DNA from 2 places in the Pseudomonas sp. DY-1 genome. Region 1 is predicted to be linked to the other one. Evidence: predicted binding sites of a transcription regulator. Region 1 holds the regulator's gene; the other holds the start of a gene.

Region 1 (10,672 bases):
GGCAAGGTCAACCCGGTAATTCCCGAAGCGACCGAAATGGTTACCGCAGAGGTGATCGGCAACGACGCCGCGATCGCAATTGCCGGGCAGTCCGGCAACTACGAGCTGGACGTGATGCTACCGGTAATTGCACACAACCTGCTCGGCGCGATTGGCGATGTCGGTCTGCCCGACTCCCAGGGGGAAGCGGCGCTGCGCCATAGCCGCACTACTACACGAGTCTGCTCGAATTCATCAGTGAATACGGCGCCTCCCCTCGCAACGACCGGTTGCCCGGCGTCGGAAGTAATGCGCCTGCGATGCCGGGCCACTTCTCCACTTGAGCGTGGCCAGGACGGGGCATCTGCTGGTGGAAAGTTCGGCCAACCAGGACAGTCCCTTGATGCAGGGAAACACACCGATCCTGGGGCTGGACGTCCAGGAGCATGCCCATTACCTGCGATACCAGAATCACAGGCCCGACTACATCGGCGCCGTCTACAACGTCGTTGATTGGGCTGAGTTTGGTCAGCGCTACCGGCAGGCCCTGATCTGAACCGCTTGGTGGACGAAGGGCGGGCCTCCGTTCGCATCTACGAAATTCAACAAGGTCCAGCATGCAGACTTTTTTGATTACCAGCGGCCGTTCCGTCCGTCTGTTCATTGGCGCGCTGGTGGCACTGGCTGGCCTCTTTATCCTGTTGATGCAGGCGTCGATTGCCTTGCGTCTGGTGCTTGAGGCGCATCTCTGGCAGGCGCTGCGCGCCGGTTCGCTTTGTGCGCTGGGAACGGCACTGGGGGCACTGCTGGTGCTTTTCCTGCGCAGTATCTCCGGATGGCTTTCCGATAGTCTGATGGGCTTTGGGGCTGGGGTCATGCTCGCCGCCACCGTGTTTTCCCTGCTGATGCCTGGGCTGGCAGCCGCAGGGGAACTGGGGTTCTCGAAGTGGGCGGCGGGTGCACTGATGAGCTTCGGTCTGCTACTGGGCGCGGCCTGTTCGGTCTTGGCAAGGTGCTGCCGCAGCCGCGGTTGGAGTTAGATGGTCAGGGCAAGCGGGTGATCATCACGCCGCGCGTGCTGCTTTTCGTTATCGCGATCGTGCTACACAACATTCCAGAAGGAATGGCCGTCGGAGTCGCAGCAGGGGCGGGGCTGGCGGGTGCCGATAGCCTGGCCCTGGGAATTGCACTGCAAGATATTCCGGAAGGACTGATTATTTCCCTTTTACTCGCCGGTTGCGTATGTCGCGAGGCCGCGCGCTACTGATCGGCGCTGCGTCTGGCCTGGTGGAGCCGCTATTCGCAGTGCTCTGTGCCTGGTTGGTCCAGGTTTCGGTGCTGTCATTGCCCTGGGGATTGGCCCTTGCCGCAGGCGCGATGCTCTTCGCCGTAGTCCAGGAGATCATCCCCGAGTCTCACCGAAAAGGGCATGAGACAGCTGCCAGCCTGGGTCTGGCTGCGGGCTTCTGCCTGATGATGGTGCTGGATACTGCGCTGGCCTAACGGCGGTAGGTGAATCGTGCCTTGCTTCTTGTTGGCGGGAGCCTGAGCGGGGGCAGGGAGGGAATTACTCGCCTTCGTCGAACTTGTTGTTGATCAGCTCGATCAAGGCATTGAGGGCGTCGTCATCTTGCTCGCCTTCGGTATGCAGGTGGATGGGGGTGCCTTTACCTGCGGCGAGCATCATTACCGCCATGATGCTTTTCCCGTCGACCAGGCTTTCCGATGTGCGACCCACGCGAATCTGGCAGGGATAACGACCGGCCACGCCGACGAACTTAGCCGCTGCCCGGGCGTGCAGGCCAAGCTTGTTGATGATTGTGATCTCGCAGGCGGGCATCGCGTTTCCAATCCTTCTAACTGAGGTCGCGGTGGCGAACCTGGACATTCTTCAAGCTGGGTTTCAGTGCCGCCCCCAGGCGATTGGCAATGTACACCGAGCGGTGGTGCCCACCGGTGCAGCCAATGGCAATAGTGACATAGGCCCTGTTACTGGCGGCAAAGCGCGGTAGCCATTTACTCAGATAGCTGTGGATATCCTGATACATCTCCTCCACATCCGGTTGGCCTGCGAGATATTCTTCGACCACCGAATCAAGCCCCGAATGGTCGCGCAACTCCGGCTTCCAGTAGGGGTTGGGCAGGCAGCGCACATCGAACACCAGGTCGGCATCCACAGGCATGCCACGCTTGAAGCCGAATGACTCGATCAGGAAGGCCGTACCGGGCTCGGGTTGATTGAGTAGGCGTAGCTTGATGCTGTCACGCAGCTGGTAAAGATTGAGATGCGTGGTGTCGATCTTCAGGTCGGCGAGATCGGCGATGGGTGCCAACAGCAGTTCTTCGTCCCGGATGGCTTCGGCCAGGGAGCGATTGTCATTGGTCAGTGGATGGCGCCGGCGTGTTTCGGAGAAGCGTTTGAGAAGAGTGTCGTGTTCGGCGTCGAGGTAAAGCACGTCGCATTTGATGTGACGATTGCGAGCCTCGACGAGCAGCTCGGGGAAACGTTGCAACTGACTGGGCAGGTTGCGCGCGTCGATGGATACAGCCACCTGGGGTTGCAGCAGTTCGGTGTGCAACAGTGCCCGCTCGGCCAGCTCGGGAAGCAGGGCGGCAGGAAGGTTGTCGATACAGTAGTAACCGTGGTCCTCGAGAACATCGAGGGCGGTGCTCTTGCCCGACCCGGAGCGGCCGCTGACGATGATCAGGCGCATGATGAAGCCCTAGCGTCCGCTCTGCACGTCCACCACTACCTGGTAGAGGCTGGTGCTGTCGGGAGCCTGGCGCAGACGCTCGCGCACATCGCTGCGGTCAAGCATGCTGGCTATCTGTCGGAGCAATTCAAGGTGCTCATCGGTGGCAGCTTCCGGGACCAGCAGGACAAACAGCAGGTCAACCGGAGCACCGTCGATGGCGTCGAAATCAACTGGCGCGTCAAGGCGCAGCACGGCGCTTATGGGCGCGATGCAGCCGATGAGGCGACAGTGGGGAATGGCGATGCCGTTGCCGAAACCGGTGGAACCGAGCTTCTCCCGGGCTACCAGGCTTTCGAAAATATCCTGGTTATCGAGGTCGGGGAGGTCACGGGAAACCAGCTTGGCAATCTGTTCCAGTACACGCTTTTTGCTGCCGCCCGGCACGTTCACCAGGGAACGGCCGGGGGTCAGGATTTGCTCGAGTCGAATCATAAGAGGGGGAAGAGTGTCAGCGGGCCGTAGCGCCCTGCTGGCGATTCAACTGCTTTTCCTTGTGTTTGATCAGTTGGCGGTCAAGTTTGTCGGTGAGCAGATCGATGGCGGCGTACATGTCTTCATGTTCCGCATTGGCCACGACCTCCCCGCCGGCGATGTGCAAGGTGGCTTCGATCTTTTGTTTCAGTTTCTCGACCTCCATGATGACTTGCACATTGGTGATCTTGTCGAAGTGGCGCTCGAGCCGGCCAAGTTTCTCGCCGACATAATCGCGCAGGGCGTCGGTCACATCCAGTTGATGTCCACTGATGTTGACTTGCATACCGCTTTCTCCTTATTGCCCGTGTATAAGAGACAGGCTAACGGGCCTGCCACCGGAACACTTTGGCGTGGGTCAATTTCCGCGTCACATCAGTCGCTTCCGCTCGCTGGAAGGCGCTATCCCAAGGGATTCGCGATACTTGGCTACTGTGCGACGGGCCACTTGAATGCCCTGTGCCTCCAGTAAACCAGCGATCTTGCTGTCGCTCAACGGCTTTTTCGGATTTTCCGCTGCGACCAGTTTCTTGATGATTGCGCGGATCGCGGTAGACGAACATTCACCGCCTTCCGAGGTGCTTACGTGGCTGGAGAAAAAGTACTTCAGCTCGTAGATTCCGCGGGGAGTGTGCATGTATTTCTGGGTAGTCACGCGCGAGATTGTGGACTCGTGCATACCTACGGCTTCGGCGATGTCATGCAGGACCAGGGGTTTCATCGCCTCTTCGCCATACTCCAGGAAGCCGCGCTGGTGCTCGACGATCTGGGTGGCGACCTTCATCAGAGTCTCGTTTCGGCTCTGCAGGCTCTTGATGAACCAGCGAGCCTCCTGAAGCTGATTGCGCATGAAGGTGTTGTCGGCGCTGGAATCGGCGCGACGAACGAAACCCGCGTAGTGCGGATTGACCCGCAGGCGCGGTACGGCTTCCTGGTTTAGCTCAACCAGCCAGCGTTCGTTGTGCTTGCGGACGATCACGTCGGGTACGACGTACTCGGGTTCGCTGGCTTCGATCTGCGAGCCGGGACGTGGATTCAGGGCCTGAATCAGTTCGATGATCTGGCGCAGTTCGTCTTCCTTGACCTTCATGCGCCGCATCAACTGGCTGTAGTCACGGCTGCCGAGCAGGTCTAGGAAGTCACCAGCCAGACGTTGGGCCTCGGTCAGCCACGGGGTGCCCGGAGGCAGCTGGCGAAGTTGCAGGATCAGGCATTCGCGCAGGTCGCGGGCACCGATGCCTGCGGGCTCGAACTGTTGGATGCGATGAAGGACGACTTCGACTTCGTCCAGCTCGATACCGAGCTCGGGGTCGAAGGCCTCGACTATCTCTGCCAGCGTCTCTTCGAGGTAACCGTCGTTATTGATGCAGTCGATGAGGGTGACACCAATCAGGCGGTCGGTGTCTGACATGGGGGCCAGGTTCAGCTGCCAGAGCAGGTGGCTCTGCAGGCTTTCACCGACCGAGGTGCGCGAGGTGAAATCCCACTCGTCGTCATCGTTGCTCGGCAGGCTGCTGGCGCTGGTCTGGTAGACATCTTCCCAGGCCGTATCGACAGGGAGTTCGCTGGGAATGCGTTCGTGCCATTCGCCATCTTCCATGGCTTCGGCATTGGTTTCGACGCTGGACTCCTGGAAGCTGGCTTCCTGGCTACTCGTGTTAGGCAGTTGGTCGCCTTCGGCCATCGGGTCGGAGGTGTCGAAATCGTCGCCATCCTCCTGCCGCTCAAGCATGGGATTGGACTCCAGTGCTTCCTGGATCTCCTGCTGGAGGTCCAGGGTGGAGAGTTGGAGTAGGCGGATGGCCTGTTGCAGCTGAGGGGTCATCGTCAGCTGCTGGCCCATCTTAAGGACTAGCGATGGTTTCATGGCAGAGGGCTTAGCACCTTGATTCGCCGGCGCTCACGCGCCATCCACAACAGGGCGCCGAAGCGCCACCAGGAAGCAAATTATATGCCTGACCTTGAAGGATTTTCCTAGCTCGCGCAACCCATCTTGTAGGAGATGTCGCGGGAGGCTACAGGCGGAACTCGTGGCCCAGATAGACTTCCTTCACCAGCTGGTTGGCCAGGATGGCTTCCGCACTACCCTCGGCAATCAGTTGTCCGTCACTGACAATGTAGGCGGTCTCGCAGATGTCCAGCGTTTCACGGACGTTGTGGTCGGTGATGAGCACACCGATTCCCTTGGCCTTGAGATGATGGATTATCTGCTTGATATCGCCCACGGAAATCGGGTCCACGCCGGCGAACGGTTCGTCCAGCAGGATGAATTTCGGGGAGGTAGCCAGCGCCCGGGCGATTTCCACCCGACGGCGCTCACCGCCTGACAGGCTCATGCCGAGACTGTCGCGAATGTGGCTGATGTGGAACTCCTGCAGCAGGCTTTCCAGCTCCTTGCGGCGCGTGGCGCGGTCGAGGTCCTTGCGGGTCTCGAGGATCGCCATGATGTTGTCCGCCACGCTGAGCTTGCGGAAGATCGAGGCTTCCTGCGGCAGGTAGCCGATGCCCGCACGGGCGCGGCCATGCATGGGCTGATGGGTGACGTCCTGCTGGTCGATCAGGACGCGGCCCTGGTCGGCCTGAACCAAGCCGACAATCATGTAGAAGCAGGTGGTCTTGCCGGCACCGTTGGGGCCGAGAAGGCCAACGATTTGTCCGCTGTCGATCGACAGGCTGACATCGCGGACCACCTGGCGGCTCTTGTAGCTCTTGGCCAGATGCTGGGCTTTGAGAGTCGCCATTACTGTGCTTTCTGCTCTTTCTTCTTCGGCTGGATGACCATGTCGATTCGCGGACGCGGAGTGGTCACGTTATTGCCGGTAGCGCGGCCTGCGTTGACGATCTGGCGCTGGGTGTCATAGACGATCTTCTCGCCTTCGAAGGTGTTGCCTTCCTGAACCACCTTGGCCTGGTCGAGCAGAATGATGCGCTCGTTGGCCGCGAAGTACTGGATGGTCAGGCCATAGGCCTTGACTATTTCCTTGTCCACCGCAGGCTTCTGTTCGTAGTAAGCGGGCTTGCCGACCGAGGTGAAGACCTCGACATCGCCATTCGCGTCCTGGGTAATGGTGACGGTATCGCCGGTGATCTTCAGGGTTCCCTGGGTGATCACGACGTTGCCGCGGTAGACCGCGACGCCCTGCTTGTCATCGAGCTCGGCGCTGTCGGCCTGGACGCGAATCGGTTGATCGCGGTCCGTGGGCAGGGCCCAGGCGGCAGCACTTCCGAGTGCGGTACCCAGGCTGAGCAACAGGGGGAGGGTTTTAACGAACCTCATGCTGGCCTCTTACGTTGGACTGCAGGATCATCCTGCTGTCATTCAAGTACGCTTTCATTCCTTGTGCCGTGGTCACCCCATTGGCCGCGTCGATTCTAACGGCTTGCTGGGTCTGCGCATATTCCTCGTCAGGGAACACGGTCAGGCGGCTAGTGGTCAGGATGGTCGGGCGCCCCTTGCCGTCGGTGCGCGCCACCCGGACCTTGTCGATCAGTTCGACCTGCTTGCCTTCAGGGCCGACTTCGCCTCGCTCGCTTTGTACGTGCCAGGGGTATGCGGTGCCGCGATGCAGGAGCAGGTCCGGATTGGTCAGCAGTGTGACATCAGTGGCCTTTATATGTTCGAGGTGGGTCGCGGTCATTTCGTAGTGGAGCTTGCCATCTTCCTGGAACTGGGTGCTCTTGCCATTTTCCACGTAGAAATCGATGGCGTTGTCGTTGCCTGTGGCTGCTGTCCGGTCCATGAAGCTTTCGGGACGGATATTCCAGTACCCCAGAGCGATGAGTAGCGCCGCGATCGGGGTCAGGATCAGCGCAAGGCGGATGTTCTTTGGCATGAAAAACCTCAGAGATAAGCAGCTTGCGCCGCTTCCAGGCTGCCCTGGGCGCGCAGTATGAGTTCGCAGAACTCACGGGCTGCGCCTTCGCCGCCACGTGCCTGGGTGATGCCATGGGCATGCTGGCGGACGAAAGCATCGGCGTTGGCCACGGCCATGCCCAGGCCGACACGGCGAATCACCGGTAGGTCGGGAAGGTCGTCACCGAGGTAGGCGACCTGATCATAATTCAACCCCAGTTCCGCGAGCAGGCCGTCGAGGACAGCCAGTTTGTCTTCGCGCCCCTGGAACAGATGCTGTATGCCGAGGTTCTGTGCGCGACGCTCGACAACCTCCGACTGGCGGCCGCTGATGATGGCAGTGCGCACGCCAGCATTCATCAGCATCTTGATGCCTTGGCCGTCGAGGGTGTTGAAGGTCTTGAATTCTCCGCCGCCGGGTAGGAAGTAGAGGCGGCCGTCGGTCAGCACGCCGTCCACGTCGAACACGGCCAGGCGAACGGCCTTGGCACGAGTGAGGAGTTCATTGCTCATCAGATCACTCCGGCGCGGGTCATGTCATGGATATGCAGGGCGCCGATGGGGCGGTCGTCTTCATCGACCACAACCAGCACGTTGATCTTGTGGTCGTCCATGATCTTCAGCGCTTCAGCTGCAAGCATGTCGGGGCGTACGGTCTTGCCGTGCACCGTCATGACGTCGTCGATGCTGGCCTGGCGCACATCGACACCTTTGTCCAAAGTGCGGCGCAGGTCGCCGTCGGTGAATATGCCGGCGAGGTGGCCGTCACTTTCCACCACCGCGGTCATGCCCAGGCCCTTGCGTGTCATTTCCAGCAGGGCTTCGCGCAGCGGCGTACCGCGGGCGACGCTGGGCAGGCTTTCGCCGCTGTGCATGATGTTCTCCACCTTGAGCAGGAGGCGACGGCCAAGCGCGCCGCCCGGATGAGAGAAGGCGAAGTCTTCGGCGGTGAAACCACGAGCTTCCAACAGGGCGATGGCCAGAGCGTCACCCAGGACCAGCGCCGCAGTGGTGGACGATGTGGGAGCCAGGTTTAGTGGGCAGGCTTCCTGGCCTACTCGAGCATCCAGATTCGCAGCTGCGGCTTTGGCCAGGGGCGAGTCCGGATTGCCAGTGAGGCTGATCAGGGTGATTCCCAGGCGCTTGATCAGCGGCAGCAGCGTGACGATTTCGGCAGTCGAGCCGGAATTGGAGAGCGCCAGGACCACGTCTTCACGGGTGATCATGCCCATGTCGCCATGGCTGGCCTCGGCCGGGTGAACAAAGAAGGATGGGGTGCCGGTGCTGGCCAGGGTGGCAGCAATCTTGTTCCCGACATGTCCGGACTTGCCCATACCCACCACCACTACGCGTCCCTTGCAATCCAGGATGAGTTCGCAGGCGCGAACGAAATCTGCGTCGATGCGTGGCATAAGGGCGTCGATCGCCTCGCGTTCGAGCTGGATAGTGCGTTGTGCGGACTTGATGAGATCGCTGGATTGGCTCATGGGCATGCAGTGGCCGGGGGAAAAGGCGCCGATTATAGCGATAAAGGTGATTTAGCTCACGCGTCAATGGCGTCGAAGCTGTCGCAAAGCTGAACAGACGCTAGCGTGGCCTTGGGAGGCGCAAGGCCGCGGTGATATAGTTCGCGCCCTGTTCGGCCCGTTCTGAGCGGAGTGTCCTTGCGTTGGGGCGCGTCGTCTTCCAGGGAGGCTGTATCGCAAGGAGTCTAGATGAGTGCCGAAAACACCTACGCCGTCGAGTTGAAGGGGGTTACCTTCAATCGTGGCGCGCGCAGCATTTTCCAAGACGTCGATATTCGTATCCCGCGCGGCAAGGTTACCGGCATCATGGGGCCTTCCGGCTGCGGCAAGACCACGCTACTGCGCCTGATTGCTGCCCAGCTCAAGCCCGCGAGTGGCGAAGTCTGGGTCAACGGTCAGAATCTGCCCAAGCTCTCCCGCGCCGACCTGTTCGACATGCGCAAGCAGTTTGGCGTGCTGTTCCAGAGCGGTGCGTTGTTCACCGATCTGGATGTCTTCGAGAACGTCGCGTTTCCTTTGCGGGTGCACACCAAGCTGCCTGAGGAAATGATTCGTGACATTGTCTTGCTGAAACTTCAGGCAGTTGGCCTGCGTGGCGCCATCGAACTGATGCCGGACGAGTTGTCTGGCGGCATGAAGCGGCGCGTGGCGCTGGCGCGCGCAATTGCGCTCGATCCTCAGATCCTGATGTATGACGAACCGTTCGTCGGTCAGGACCCCATTGCCATGGGGGTTCTGGTGCGCTTGATTCGCCTGCTTAACGATGCACTCGGTATCACCAGCATCGTGGTTTCCCACGATCTGGCGGAAACCGCCAGCATTGCTGACTACATCTATGTGGTGGGTGATGCGCAGGTGCTGGGGCAGGGAACTCCGGACGAGCTGATGAATTCCGATAACCCGCGTATCCGCCAGTTCATGAAAGGCATTCCGGATGGACCGGTGCCCTTCCATTTCCCGGCACCTGATTACCGCAAAGACTTGCTGGGGGGGCGCTGATGCGCAAGAAGTCCTTGCTCGAGCGCGTTCGCCTGCTCGGGCGTTCTGGTCTGGACGTGCTGGAAGCGCTTGGGCGCTCCACACTGTTCCTGTTGCATGCCCTGTTCGGCCGCACTGGCGTTGGCAATGGCTTTCAGTTGCTGGTCAAGCAGCTCTATGCCGTCGGCGTGATGTCGCTGGCGATCATCGTCGTTTCCGGCGTTTTCATCGGCATGGTGTTGGCCCTGCAGGGATACAACATCCTGGTCGACTACGGTTCAGAGCAGGCAGTCGGCCAGATGGTGGCGCTGACGCTGCTGCGTGAGCTTGGTCCAGTAGTGACCGGCCTGCTTTTCGCTGGTCGGGCTGGCTCCGCGCTGACCGCCGAGATCGGCAACATGAAATCCACCGAGCAGCTCTCAAGCCTGGAAATGATCGGCGTCGACCCGCTCAAGTACATCATCGCCCCCCGGCTCTGGGCCGGCTTTATCTCGATGCCGCTGCTGGCGATGATTTTCAGCGTCGTGGGCATCTGGGGTGGCGCCATGGTGGCCGTGGACTGGCTGGGCGTCTATGAGGGCTCTTTCTGGGCCAATATGCAGAACAGTGTGCAATTCACCGAGGATGTGCTGAACGGCGTGATCAAGAGCGTCGTATTCGCCTTCGTGGTGACCTGGATCGCCGTGTTCCAAGGGTATGACTGCGAGCCGACCTCGGAAGGGATCAGCCGCGCTACGACTAAAACCGTGGTCTATGCCTCGCTCGCCGTGCTGGGGCTGGACTTCATCCTGACCGCCTTGATGTTTGGAGATTTCTGATGCAAATCCGCACCTTGGAGATTGGTGTCGGCCTGTTCCTCCTGGCCGGTCTGTTGGCCTTGCTGCTGCTGGCTTTACGGGTCAGCGGCCTGTCCTACGGCGTCAGCGATGACACCTATAAGCTTTACGCGCATTTCGACAATATTGCCGGTTTGACTGTCAGAGCAAAGGTAACCATGGCCGGTGTCACCATCGGCAAGGTTACAGCGATCGATCTGGATCGCGACAGCTACACCGGCCGCGTCACGATGGAAGTCGAAAAGCGTGTGGACAACCTGCCTGCGGACTCCA
Region 2 (10,672 bases), 2.8 Mb from region 1:
TAACCGAAAAGAATGACATTGATACTCTAGAAAGCGTTCGTCGATCCAAAATACGGGTGGAGCTATATGTTGGCCTGAATCGCCTTGGGATTCTCTATCGAATGCTGACGCTTAATACCGGACAGACTCCAATGTCTTTGCGCCAGCAGATTGAAATTCTTTACCTTGACTATATCGAGACAGGAATAGATGGCGTTGAATTACTCCGAGAGAACGACAACAAGGTCGCATCCAGAATCAACCAGTACAACTTTAAGGACGTAGTAGAAGGGTTTAACGCCTACCTGGACAGAGATGAACTTCCAATAGAAAAGGCGGACATACTGGAAAACATTAACAGCCTTGAAAAACTCTCGAAAGAGAACCAAGGTACAGAGCTTTTTGAAAAGTACCTGGAGACACTGCATCACCTTGTCACGAAACTAGAAGAAATCTGCGGAGACTGCGAACTTTCTGAAGATTACTTGGAAAAAAATAATTCTCCCTTTGCAAAAAAACCTGTTCAGATCTTTAAAAAGCCGCAGGCCATGTCTGGACTAGGCGCCGCAATTGGAAAGCTAATTGACTTCCAATCTGTAAATAGCGTAGATGAAATTATAGAGATAATAAACACCCTCACCATTGACGATCCAGAGGAATTTCTAGAAGAAACCAACAACTCTTTGGACTGGCTAAAAAACAATGCCAGTAAAATTGGCAACGCCCAAAGAACTTACTTCACATTCTTCTTCAGAGACCTATTCAACAAAGACTCAGAAAGCTACAGAGACCTTACCAAAGCTTCCAAGACTGCTCTTAGGAAGTATCAAGCCCAAAACATGTAAGGTGCACTATGGCTTTTGAGTGTGTGCATCATGGAAAAAGCGTAAAGCTCGTTTACTCAGGATATTCGGAAGGACACCACACTGTATCCTTCGAAGAGGACCACGAACTTAGCTTCCAGATCTTTACGCCATTGACACTAATTGACGATTTTAAGGATAAGGAATTTGAGGTGCATTTCCTCCTCCGAAAAGGAGTCAAGGAAAATGACATATTTATCACGCACCTCAAAAAAGAATCGGACGAGCCTCGAATTGGCTGGTGCATCCCGATAAATGCGCTAGAGTCTTCGCTTCATAGTTACGCCAGCAGCCCTCACTTCTTGCGTTACGCATACAAAGCAATCGAACTGATCATCAACTCCTCGTTTGACGACATATACACTGAAAGACCAGACATCAGCGGAGATGAAAACATACGACTCTCAAAATTCTTTCATCCAGACACTGTAATCCTCGTTATTAGCAAGGAGACCCTGAATGGAGAAGGATTTGATATTAGCCGAGCAATACCATCCCTTATGAAATACGGCTTTAGTCCACTCACAATCAAAAACCCTGACCTCTCGCACTTTCATGCAAATCTGCCAGATGGCGACAAACTAAAATTACACTACATATCTGAAGAAGTTGAAAACAGCCACGTAATTTCATCCATCATGGGCAATCTCTTTCCATACGAAAACAATCCTGCATTTTGCTTCTTCTATGTCTATCAGGTCTTTGAGTTATTACTAGAAAACATCCTGAAGCATGAACAAGAAGCAGTGATAGATAATCTGTTCGCTTCGAAAGCTGACCCCTCAGCGACGAAGGACATACTGCGAGAGCTTCAAGTACTCAGCTCTGAAAAGGAGAGGATAAAGCTGCTCATCAATGAATATGCCAACTGTGCTGGCTCACTAGCAGACCTCAAAACTCAATGTGACTCATTCCTGGGCGGAGTTGCAAAGAAGACCGGAGTAAATTTCGAGGAATTCTTCTACCCAGTTAGAAATTTCATTTTTCATCAATTTAGAAATCTACCACCAACGCAAGAACAGACCCTCTCAAAAATCAATTCATCTACGATTGAATTTCTTCCAGAACTCTTGTTCAAGTTCAAAAAAAGGAAGCCAGCTCCAGCTCCAGCTCCAGCTCCAGCTCCAGCTCCAGCTCCAGCTCCAGCTCCAGCTCCAGCTCCAGCTCCTATTATTTAATGGCTGAACCAGATCCTCGAAAACAGGGAGCGAAATAGATTTACCCCCCAATTTAAATTCAAAAGAATTGAGCACTGCGCCAATCACTAATTTATTCAACATTCCGTTGATTGGCGCCATGAACACTAGCCAGGACGAGAGAGTTCTTCTACTGCTACTTAATTTCTTGGGCTTGGGCGAAGACTTTGAGTGAGTCCATCATCGTGTCAAGAAACTCGTCTATACCGGAAAAATCGAAGTTCTCATGGAGCCTTGAGGTCTTTTTTAAGGCTCTTTTGCACTTTATATATTCAAGGAACCCACAGTTCTTGGCGAGCATGAGGATGTCTCCATCCAGCATATCGGCAACCTCATTCAGAGACTCACCTTTCTTACTACGCGAGAACGATAGGAGAAAATCCTGAACTTTCCCAGTGGAGATATCAGGAATGATTTCTTTCTCTAACTTTTCCGTATATTGAATTGTGTGAGAAGCAGCCTCTTGGATTCTCTCCTTGCCCCTTAGCTGATAGGCCAGAACAGGTTTTTCACACGCCAATAGTTTCAGGGACTCCTCATAGCCAACCAAAAGCCCCTCATCAATCTCCATTCGTATGGACCCCACCATATTTGACAGATGAGCATAGACCGCCGCTTCAACCAACTCAGCAATAACAGGATCGGCTACTGGAATACCTCTCGCCTCAAACACTTTATTTACCTCCCTCATGAACCCTTCATAAAAACTATTGGGATCAATGAGCGTAGTATTTATGGTGTATCTGATCTCCATAAGATAATAAAGAACAAGACGAGCACTTCGCTTTAGCTCAACTCGCGCCTTAAGAAGGTATCCAACAGAACTTAGAAAGGCGGCAAAAGCAACCCCACAAAACCCGATAATCGCCGCGATAACTTCTGCGCTCATTTACAGACCTCCTCTGTCCCACATTGAGCTATTGCAACGATCCTACCGGAAAGGAAACCCTGCGGCGCGGCGGATGTAACGAAACCCGCGAGGTGTCGAAAATGTGTCGAATACACAGCGACACATAGCAACGAGACAAAGCCTTGGCAGGCCGAGTGATCAGGGCTTTGCACCACTTTGCAACCTACTGCGACCCACCTGAAACGGGTTCGATTCCCTTCGCCCGCTCCATACTCCTCACGGAACCGCTCTAGTACGGGCCTTCCGCGACGGCATTGAGGTTAATGGGTAGCTGTCAGTCCAAGAAATTCCATTTCTGAGGACTTACCCATGTCTAAACCTACGCAACTCATTCTCCATCTCGTCCTCGCCTCTGGCGTTGGCTTCCAGTACTACTTCATGCGCCATATTCCCGGCCTTCCCTGCCCTCCGTTCAGTTTCCTTGCTGAACGATGGCACATCACTTGCTGACACCAGCACTCCGAACGTCCTCCAACGGCGGAGACAGTTCATAGACGATGGCGTCGCTCCCGGTCACCAATCCCATGGTGACTGGGGCGGCGCCTTTTTCGTTCAGCGGTGGGACAAACAACATGACCGACAAGAGTTGCACCCGTAACGACAATCTCGCCTGGGTCGCGGGCAGCGATGCCCCGGAAAAGCGCACTGTGAACCTGGGCTTCATGGCCCTTTCCGACTCCGCCTCGCTGATAGTCGCGGCTACCCAGGGGTTCGCCCAACCCTATGGACTGACCCTGGAACTGAAGCGGCAGACCTCCTGGGCCGGCCTGCGCGACAGACTATTGAGCGGCGAACTGGACGCCGCGCATTCGCTCTATGGACAGGTCTACGGCACCCACCTGGGACTGGGCAGCGCCCCGACCGAAATGGCGATCCTCATGGGACTTTGCCAGAACGGCCAGGCGATCAATCTCTCCGAACCGCTGCGTCAGGCAGGCGTGACCCGTGCCGACGCCCTGGCCGCCCGGGTGCGCCAGCACGGTGCGAAGCTGACCTTCGCCCAGACTTTTCCCACCGGCACCCATGCCATGTGGCTTCACTACTGGCTGGCGGCCCAGGGTATCCACCCGCTGGAAGACGTGAACACGGTGGTGCTGCCACCTGCGCAGATGGTCCAGCATCTCAAGACAGGACACATCGACGGTTTTTGTGCCGGCGGCCCCTGGGGCGCGCTCGCCGTGGATGAGAAACAAGGCTTCACCCTGGCGACCAGTCAGATGATCTGGCCAGACCACCCGGAAAAGGTGCTCGCCTGCACTCGCGCCTTCGTGGAGCAGTACCCCAACACCGCCCGCGCCCTGACCATGGCGGTGCTCGAGGCTAGCCGCTTCATCGACGCCAGCGACGACAACAAGCGCAGCACCGCCCAACTGATCAGCGGCGGCGAATACCTCGATGCACCACTCTCAGCCATTGAGCCGCGTTTTCTCGGTTTCTACGAGGACGGCCTCGGCTACGCCTGGCGCGATGATCACCCGTTGCGCTTCTTTGCCGACGGAGAGGCGACCATGCCCTGGCTGTCCGATGGCATGTGGTTCATGACCCAGTTCCGTCGCTGGGGGCTGCTCAGGGAAGACCCGGATTACATCGGCGTGGCCCGTCGAGTCCACCAGCTTGCGCTCTACCGCGAAGCGGCCGAAGCACTGGGCATCGTGGTCCCCGAGCACCCCATGCGCAGCTCCAGGCTGTTCGACGGCCATGTCTGGGACGGCACCGATCCGGCCGGCTACGCCCGCAGCTTCGCCATCCATGCCCGCAGCTCCGCCATTGCGGCTGCTTCCCTCTGACGCCTGGAGTTGATCACAGCATGCTCCGCATTCTCCTGATTGATGACACCCCGAAGAAAGTCGGCCGTCTGCGCAATGCCCTGGTGGAGGCCGGTTTCGAGGTCATGGACGAAACCGGCCTGAGTATCAACCTGCCTGAGCGGATCGAAGCCGCGCGCCCCGATGTCGTGCTGATAGACACCGAATCCGCGGGTCGCGACATGATGGAACAGGTAGTGATGGTCAGCCGCGACCGGCCTCACCCGATCGTCATGTTCACCGACGACCACGATCCCGAGCTGATGCGCCAGGCGATTCGGGCCGGTGTCAGCGCCTACGTGATCGAGGGCATTCACGCCGAACGCCTGCGGCCGATCCTGGACGTGGCCATGGCGCGCTTCGAGGCTGACCAGGCCCTGCGTACCCAGTTGCTGGTGCGGGATACCCAATTGGCCGAACGCAAACGCATCGAGTTGGCCAAGGGCCTACTGATGAAGATGAAAAGCTGTGACGAGGATGCCGCCTACACCTTGATGCGTCGCCAGGCCATGGGGCGTCAACAACGATTGATCCAGGTGGCCGAACAGATCATCGCCACGCACGAGATGCTCGGCGTCTGAACAGCGAGTAGAAATCGGCCAAGTCCATGTGGGTGCAAACTCATCGCTCCACATGGACAGGGCAAACACCCGCGACAACCTCAAGCCACACACCGTACGCAGGCGCACTGTGGTGCGGTCCGTCGTTGCCCCAGACACAGGACTACGTTCCTGGCATCCGCCCCTCGCCGCACTCCTACTCCAAGTGAACCAAAACCGTTCAGGCCACCTCTGCACCGCACGAACATGGCTCAGTGCCGCCAGCCTGTCCGCACTTTTACCCAAAGAGTCAAGCTGCTGATTTAAAAGACAATAACGACCTAAAGCAGCCTGCCGAAGTCATGGCTTCGGGCTGCTGGGCAAGCTGGCAAGGCGTTTGCAGTCTCACCTGCAGAATCTTGCGTAGCGCGCCAACGGCGGTGGGCCGCGGATCACGGACAACGGCGTCCGTCAGAGCTCCTTTCCTTCTCGGGAGCTCTGGCGTGCGCCGTTTTTGTTTTGCCCTCCATTCAGGACAGCACCATGAGCGAACGTGATTCCAAAGACCCGGTGAACAACAGTCGTCGCAACTTCCTCAAGCAATCGATCGCCATTGCCGGCACGGTCGGTGGCGTGACCGCCCTCGGCCTCTCCGCCCCCGGTTTCCTGCGCAGCGCGGCCTGGGCCGCCGGCTCGGATGCACCGGAAAAGACCGCCCTGAAGGTCGGCTTCATTCCCCTCACCGACTGCGCCTCGGTGGTCGTGGCCGCCACCCAGGGCTTCGCCGCCAAGTACGGCCTGTCCATCACACCCAGCAAGGAAGCTTCCTGGGCTGGCGTGCGCGACAAGCTGAACACCGGCGAACTCGATGCCTCCCACGTGCTCTACGGCATGATGTACAGCTCCCAGCTCGGCGTTGCCGGTCCGCAGAAGAACATGGCGGTGCTCATGGGACTGAACCAGAACGGCCAGGCCATCACCCTCTCCCGCCAATTGAAAGAAGCTGGCGTGACCAACGGTGAACAACTCGCCGCGCATATCAAGAAGGGCGGCAACCCACTGACCTTCGCCCAGACCTTCCCCACCGGCACCCATGCCATGTGGCTCTACTACTGGCTGGCCAGCCATGGCATCAACCCGCTGACCGATGTGAAGACCATCACCGTGCCGCCGCCGCAGATGGTCGCCAACATGCGCGTCGGCAACATGGACGGCTTCTGCGTCGGCGAGCCCTGGGGCGCGCGGGCGATCTTCGACAAGATCGGTTTCACTGCCACCACCACCCAGCAGATCTGGGCGGACCATCCGGAGAAGGTGCTGGGCTGCTCGCGCGATTTCGTCGAGCAGAACCCCAACACCGCACGGGCACTGGTGATGGCCCTGCTCGACGCCAGCCGCTTCATCGAGGCCAGCGACGAGAACAAGAAGGCCACCGCCAAACTCATTGCCGGCAAGGCCTACGTGAACGCCCCGGTGGACGTCATCGAGCAGCGCTTCCTCGGGCACTACGAGGACGGCCTGGGCAACAAATGGGATGACAAGCACGCCATGGCCTTCTGCAAGGACTGCAACGTGAACTTCCCTTGGCTCTCCGACGGCATGTGGTTCATGACCCAGTTCAAGCGCTGGGGCCTGATCAAGCAGGACCCGGACTACGCAGCCGTCGCCGCCCAGGTCAACCAGACCAAGCTGTTCAGTGAAGCGGCCAGCGCCCTCGGCCTGCCGGTTCCGGCCAGCCAGATGCGCGGCAGCACCCTGATTGACGGCAAGCTGTGGGACGGCTCGAACCCTGCCGCCTACGCCCAGTCCTTTGCCATCAAAGCCTGACCCGGGAGGTAACGATGAACGCTCCGGTAACTCCGCCGCTGCCTCTGCCGGCCAAGGCCGCACCCAGCTCCGCTCCACGACTGGCCAAGCCAGCCGTGGAGTTCTTCAACAACCTGGCACGGGCACTGGTCCCACCACTGCTCGGCCTGCTGCTGTTCATCGGCCTCTGGGCCCTGGTGGCGACACGCAGCGAAGGGTTGCCGGGGCCACTGTCGACCTGGCATTCGGCGCTGGAACTCTTTGCCGATCCCTTCTACGACAACGGTCCCAACGACATGGGCATCGGCTGGAACATCCTGCACTCGCTGGGCCGGGTCGGCCTGGGCTTCGGCATGGCGGCGCTGGTAGGTATTCCCCTGGGTTTCGCCATCGGCCGCTTCACCTTCCTGGCCGGAATGCTGTCCCCCATCATCAGCCTGCTGCGCCCGGTGTCGCCGCTGGCCTGGCTGCCCATCGGCCTGCTGGTGTTCGAGGCCGCTGGCCCCGCGTCGATCTGGGTGATCTTCATCAGTTCGATCTGGCCGATCATCCTCAACACCGCCGCCGGGGTGGCCAGCGTGCCGCAGGACTACCTCAACGTGGCGCGGGTTCTGAAGCTCTCCGAGTTCAAGGTACTCACCCGCATCCTGTTCCCCGCCGTGTTGCCTCACCTGATGACTGGCATCCGCCTGGCCATCGGTGTCGCCTGGCTGGTGATCGTGGCGGCGGAAATGCTCACCGGCGGCACCGGCCTGGGCTTCTGGGTGTGGGACGAATGGAACAACCTCAACGTCGAGCACATCCTCATCGCCATCATCATCGTCGGCCTGGTGGGCCTGGCCCTGGAACAGAGCCTGCTGTGGCTGGCCAAGCGCTTCGACTACAACAACTGACCATTTCTGTAGGAGCGAGCTCTGCTCGCGAACCGCATTCGCGAGCAAGCTCGCTCCTACCAAGAGCAGGAGAACCCTGATGGACAAGTTCGTCGAGCTGACCGGTGTCAGCAAACACTTCGATACACGCAAGGGGCGCTTCCAGGCCCTCAGCAACGTCAACCTCTGCATCGCCCGTGGCGAGTTCGTTTCGCTGATCGGCCACTCCGGCTGCGGCAAGTCCACCGTGCTCAACCTGATCGCCGGCCTGCTGGACGCCAGCGAAGGCGGGCTGATTTGCAATGGCCGGGAAATCGACGGCCCTGGCCCGGAGCGTGCTGTGGTGTTCCAGAACCACAGCCTGCTGCCCTGGATGACCTGCTTCGGCAACGTCTACCTGGCTGTGGAGCGGGTCTTCGGCGCCCGCGAAAGCAAGGCCCGCCTCAAGGAGCGCACCGCCGCCGCATTGCAGATGGTTGGCCTGGATCACGCGGCGCACAAGCACCCCAGTGAAATCTCCGGTGGCATGAAACAGCGCGTAGGCATCGCCCGCGCGCTGGCGATGGAACCCAAGGTGCTGCTGATGGACGAGCCCTTCGGCGCCCTGGACGCCCTCACCCGTGCGCACCTGCAGGACGAGTTGCTGCGCATCGTCGGCGAGACCCACAGTACCGTTGTGATGGTCACCCATGACGTGGACGAGGCCGTGCTGCTCTCCGACCGAATCGTGATGATGACCAATGGCCCGGCGGCCACCGTCGGCGATATCGTCCGGGTCGATCTGGCGCGCCCGCGCAATCGCCTGGCGCTGGCCAACGATGCCCACTACCACGAGTACCGCACCGCGGTGCTTGAGTTCCTCTACCAACGCCAGCAGCGCCCTGCTGCTTAGGTATCCGCCCTGCCCTTCGCGAAAGCCCGGCCACGTGCCGGGCTTTCGCGTTTTGACTTGCCCGCATGCCCCATGCAGGGGCCCCCGTCCCCGGCTTCGCACCCCACCAATGCAACCTTGCCCGCGCATGTGCATGACGTAATCGCCAAATGTTCTTGGCGCCAAACAAACTTCAGGCAAATCAAGTAATTGAACAAACTGGCACAGTGCCTGCTAAGACCTTCCCCGGTCAGCACAACGGCGTGTCTGCCACTCAACCGACAACGACGTCGCGGAATCCCCTCTCCATCAGGAGCGCGGACACCGTGACGTTTTTTTTTGCGCTTTTCAGACCTAGGAAAACCGCTATGCACATGCTGAATCCCGCTCTGCTGTCGCTGGCCGTTGCCGGCACCAGTCACGCCGCCCTGGCCGCAGAGGACGTTAGCAACCTGTTCACTGGGGGCAAAGCCATCCTCGATGCCCGCTACCGCTTTGAGAACGTTGACCAGAACAACAACCTGCGCGACGCCAATGCCCAGACCCTGCGCACCCGCGTCGGCTTCCAGACCGGCAAGTGGTACGGCCTCTCGGGCCTGGTGGAAGTGGACAACGTCAGCCGCCTCGGCGATGCCGCCTACAACAGCACCCGCAATGGCCAGACCAACTACGCCATGGTGGTCGACCCCGACGGCACCGAAGTCAACCAGGCCCTGCTGCGTTACGACCAGGCCTTCGGCAGCGCCGTGCTTGGCCGCCAGCGCATCAATCTGGATAACCAACGCTTCGTCGGCGGCTCCGCCTGGCGGCAGAACGAGCAGACCTACGACGCGGCTCTCGCTCAACTCAAGCCCCTCGACGGCCTGACCCTGACCTACAGCTACCTCGACAACATCAACACCATCTTTGGCCCGGAAAACGGCCGCTTCGACAACCGCACCAACCCGGCCAACATCGAAGGCCACAGCCACCTGTTCAATGCCCAGTACCTGGTGCGGCCGGAACTCGCAGTGACCGCCTACAGCTACCTGCTCGGCCTGGACAACATTGCGACCACCGCGACCTCCCCGCTGGGCAGCTTGTCCAGCCGGACCAGCGGCCTGCGCCTGAACGGTGCGCTGGCCGGTTTCAACTATGCGCTGGAGTACGCACGCCAGCAGGACTACGCCGATAACCCGCTGGACCTGGACAGTGAGTACTACCTGGCGGAATTGGGGTATGTCTTCAAGGGCGTGCAGTTCAAGGGCGGGTACGAGGTGCTGGGTGGTGACAGCGGCCCCGGCAACCGCGCGTTCCAGACGCCGCTGGCGACCAAGCACATCTTTCAGGGCTGGGCCGACCAGTTCCTCACCACGCCGGCCGACGGCATCGAGGACGCCTACCTGGGGTTCACCGCGCCATTGGCCGGCGGCAGCCTGCAAGCCTGGTACCACGACTTCGACACCGAGCAGGGCAGCGACAGCTACGGCAGCGAGATCGACCTGTCCTATGCGCACCCGATTCCAGGTGTGAAAGGCCTGGTCGGACTGCTCAAGTACGCCAGCTACGACTCGGATGATCGAGCCCGCACGGTCGATACCGACAAGCTCTGGGTGCAGGTGCAATACACCTACTAACCGCAAATTGGTGGGTACATCGGTGTGCGGGCGTCTTGCCCCACACCGATCCCGCCGAACCGTTCACGAGGACGCGGCACGATCATGGACAACGCACAGTCTTCACTCCACGTGGGAATCCCTGCATGAGCAATCTCGCTGACTCCGGTGTAACTGGAATCGACGGAGCGACCAGACTCGCTCAGGACCTCCGGCGAACGCCTCGACGACGGACG

What was found. Region 1 encodes sigma-54, which starts transcription at its own class of promoters, with help from an activator protein. Its sites were predicted from a motif close to ANTGGCATNNANNTTGCTNT; they were not measured.
Region 2: D6Z43_RS27655 (CmpA/NrtA family ABC transporter substrate-binding protein) is a predicted target of sigma-54. The motif match lies at 3,379-3,398, and genes of this name have one in related genera.

Annotation. Positions count from the first base shown of each region.
Region 1 covers NZ_CP032616.1:3,109,809-3,120,480, reverse strand. The annotation lists partial or broken gene D6Z43_RS14740 (lyase family protein) at 1-153, shown strand, start outside; partial or broken gene D6Z43_RS14735 (Fe-Mn family superoxide dismutase) at 320-535, shown strand; partial or broken gene D6Z43_RS14730 (ZIP family metal transporter) at 597-1,482, shown strand; gene D6Z43_RS14725 (HPr family phosphocarrier protein) at 1,547-1,819, opposite strand; gene rapZ (RNase adapter RapZ) at 1,836-2,693, opposite strand; gene ptsN (PTS IIA-like nitrogen regulatory protein PtsN) at 2,703-3,167, opposite strand; gene hpf (ribosome hibernation-promoting factor, HPF/YfiA family) at 3,184-3,492, opposite strand; gene D6Z43_RS14705 (RNA polymerase factor sigma-54) at 3,577-5,073, opposite strand; gene lptB (LPS export ABC transporter ATP-binding protein) at 5,222-5,947, opposite strand; gene lptA (lipopolysaccharide transport periplasmic protein LptA) at 5,947-6,483, opposite strand; gene lptC (LPS export ABC transporter periplasmic protein LptC) at 6,470-7,039, opposite strand; gene D6Z43_RS14685 (HAD family hydrolase) at 7,048-7,572, opposite strand; gene D6Z43_RS14680 (KpsF/GutQ family sugar-phosphate isomerase) at 7,572-8,552, opposite strand; gene D6Z43_RS14675 (ABC transporter ATP-binding protein) at 8,775-9,584, shown strand; gene mlaE (lipid asymmetry maintenance ABC transporter permease subunit MlaE) at 9,584-10,381, shown strand; gene mlaD (outer membrane lipid asymmetry maintenance protein MlaD) at 10,381-10,672, shown strand, end outside.
Region 2 covers NZ_CP032616.1:5,870,660-5,881,331, reverse strand. The annotation lists gene D6Z43_RS27670 (hypothetical protein) at 1-824, shown strand, start outside; gene D6Z43_RS27665 (hypothetical protein) at 833-2,020, shown strand; gene D6Z43_RS27660 (hypothetical protein) at 2,175-2,927, opposite strand; gene D6Z43_RS27655 (CmpA/NrtA family ABC transporter substrate-binding protein) at 3,521-4,735, shown strand; gene D6Z43_RS27650 (ANTAR domain-containing response regulator) at 4,756-5,334, shown strand; gene D6Z43_RS27645 (CmpA/NrtA family ABC transporter substrate-binding protein) at 5,836-7,119, shown strand; gene ntrB (nitrate ABC transporter permease) at 7,134-7,991, shown strand; gene D6Z43_RS27635 (ABC transporter ATP-binding protein) at 8,071-8,862, shown strand; gene D6Z43_RS27630 (alginate export family protein) at 9,210-10,457, shown strand.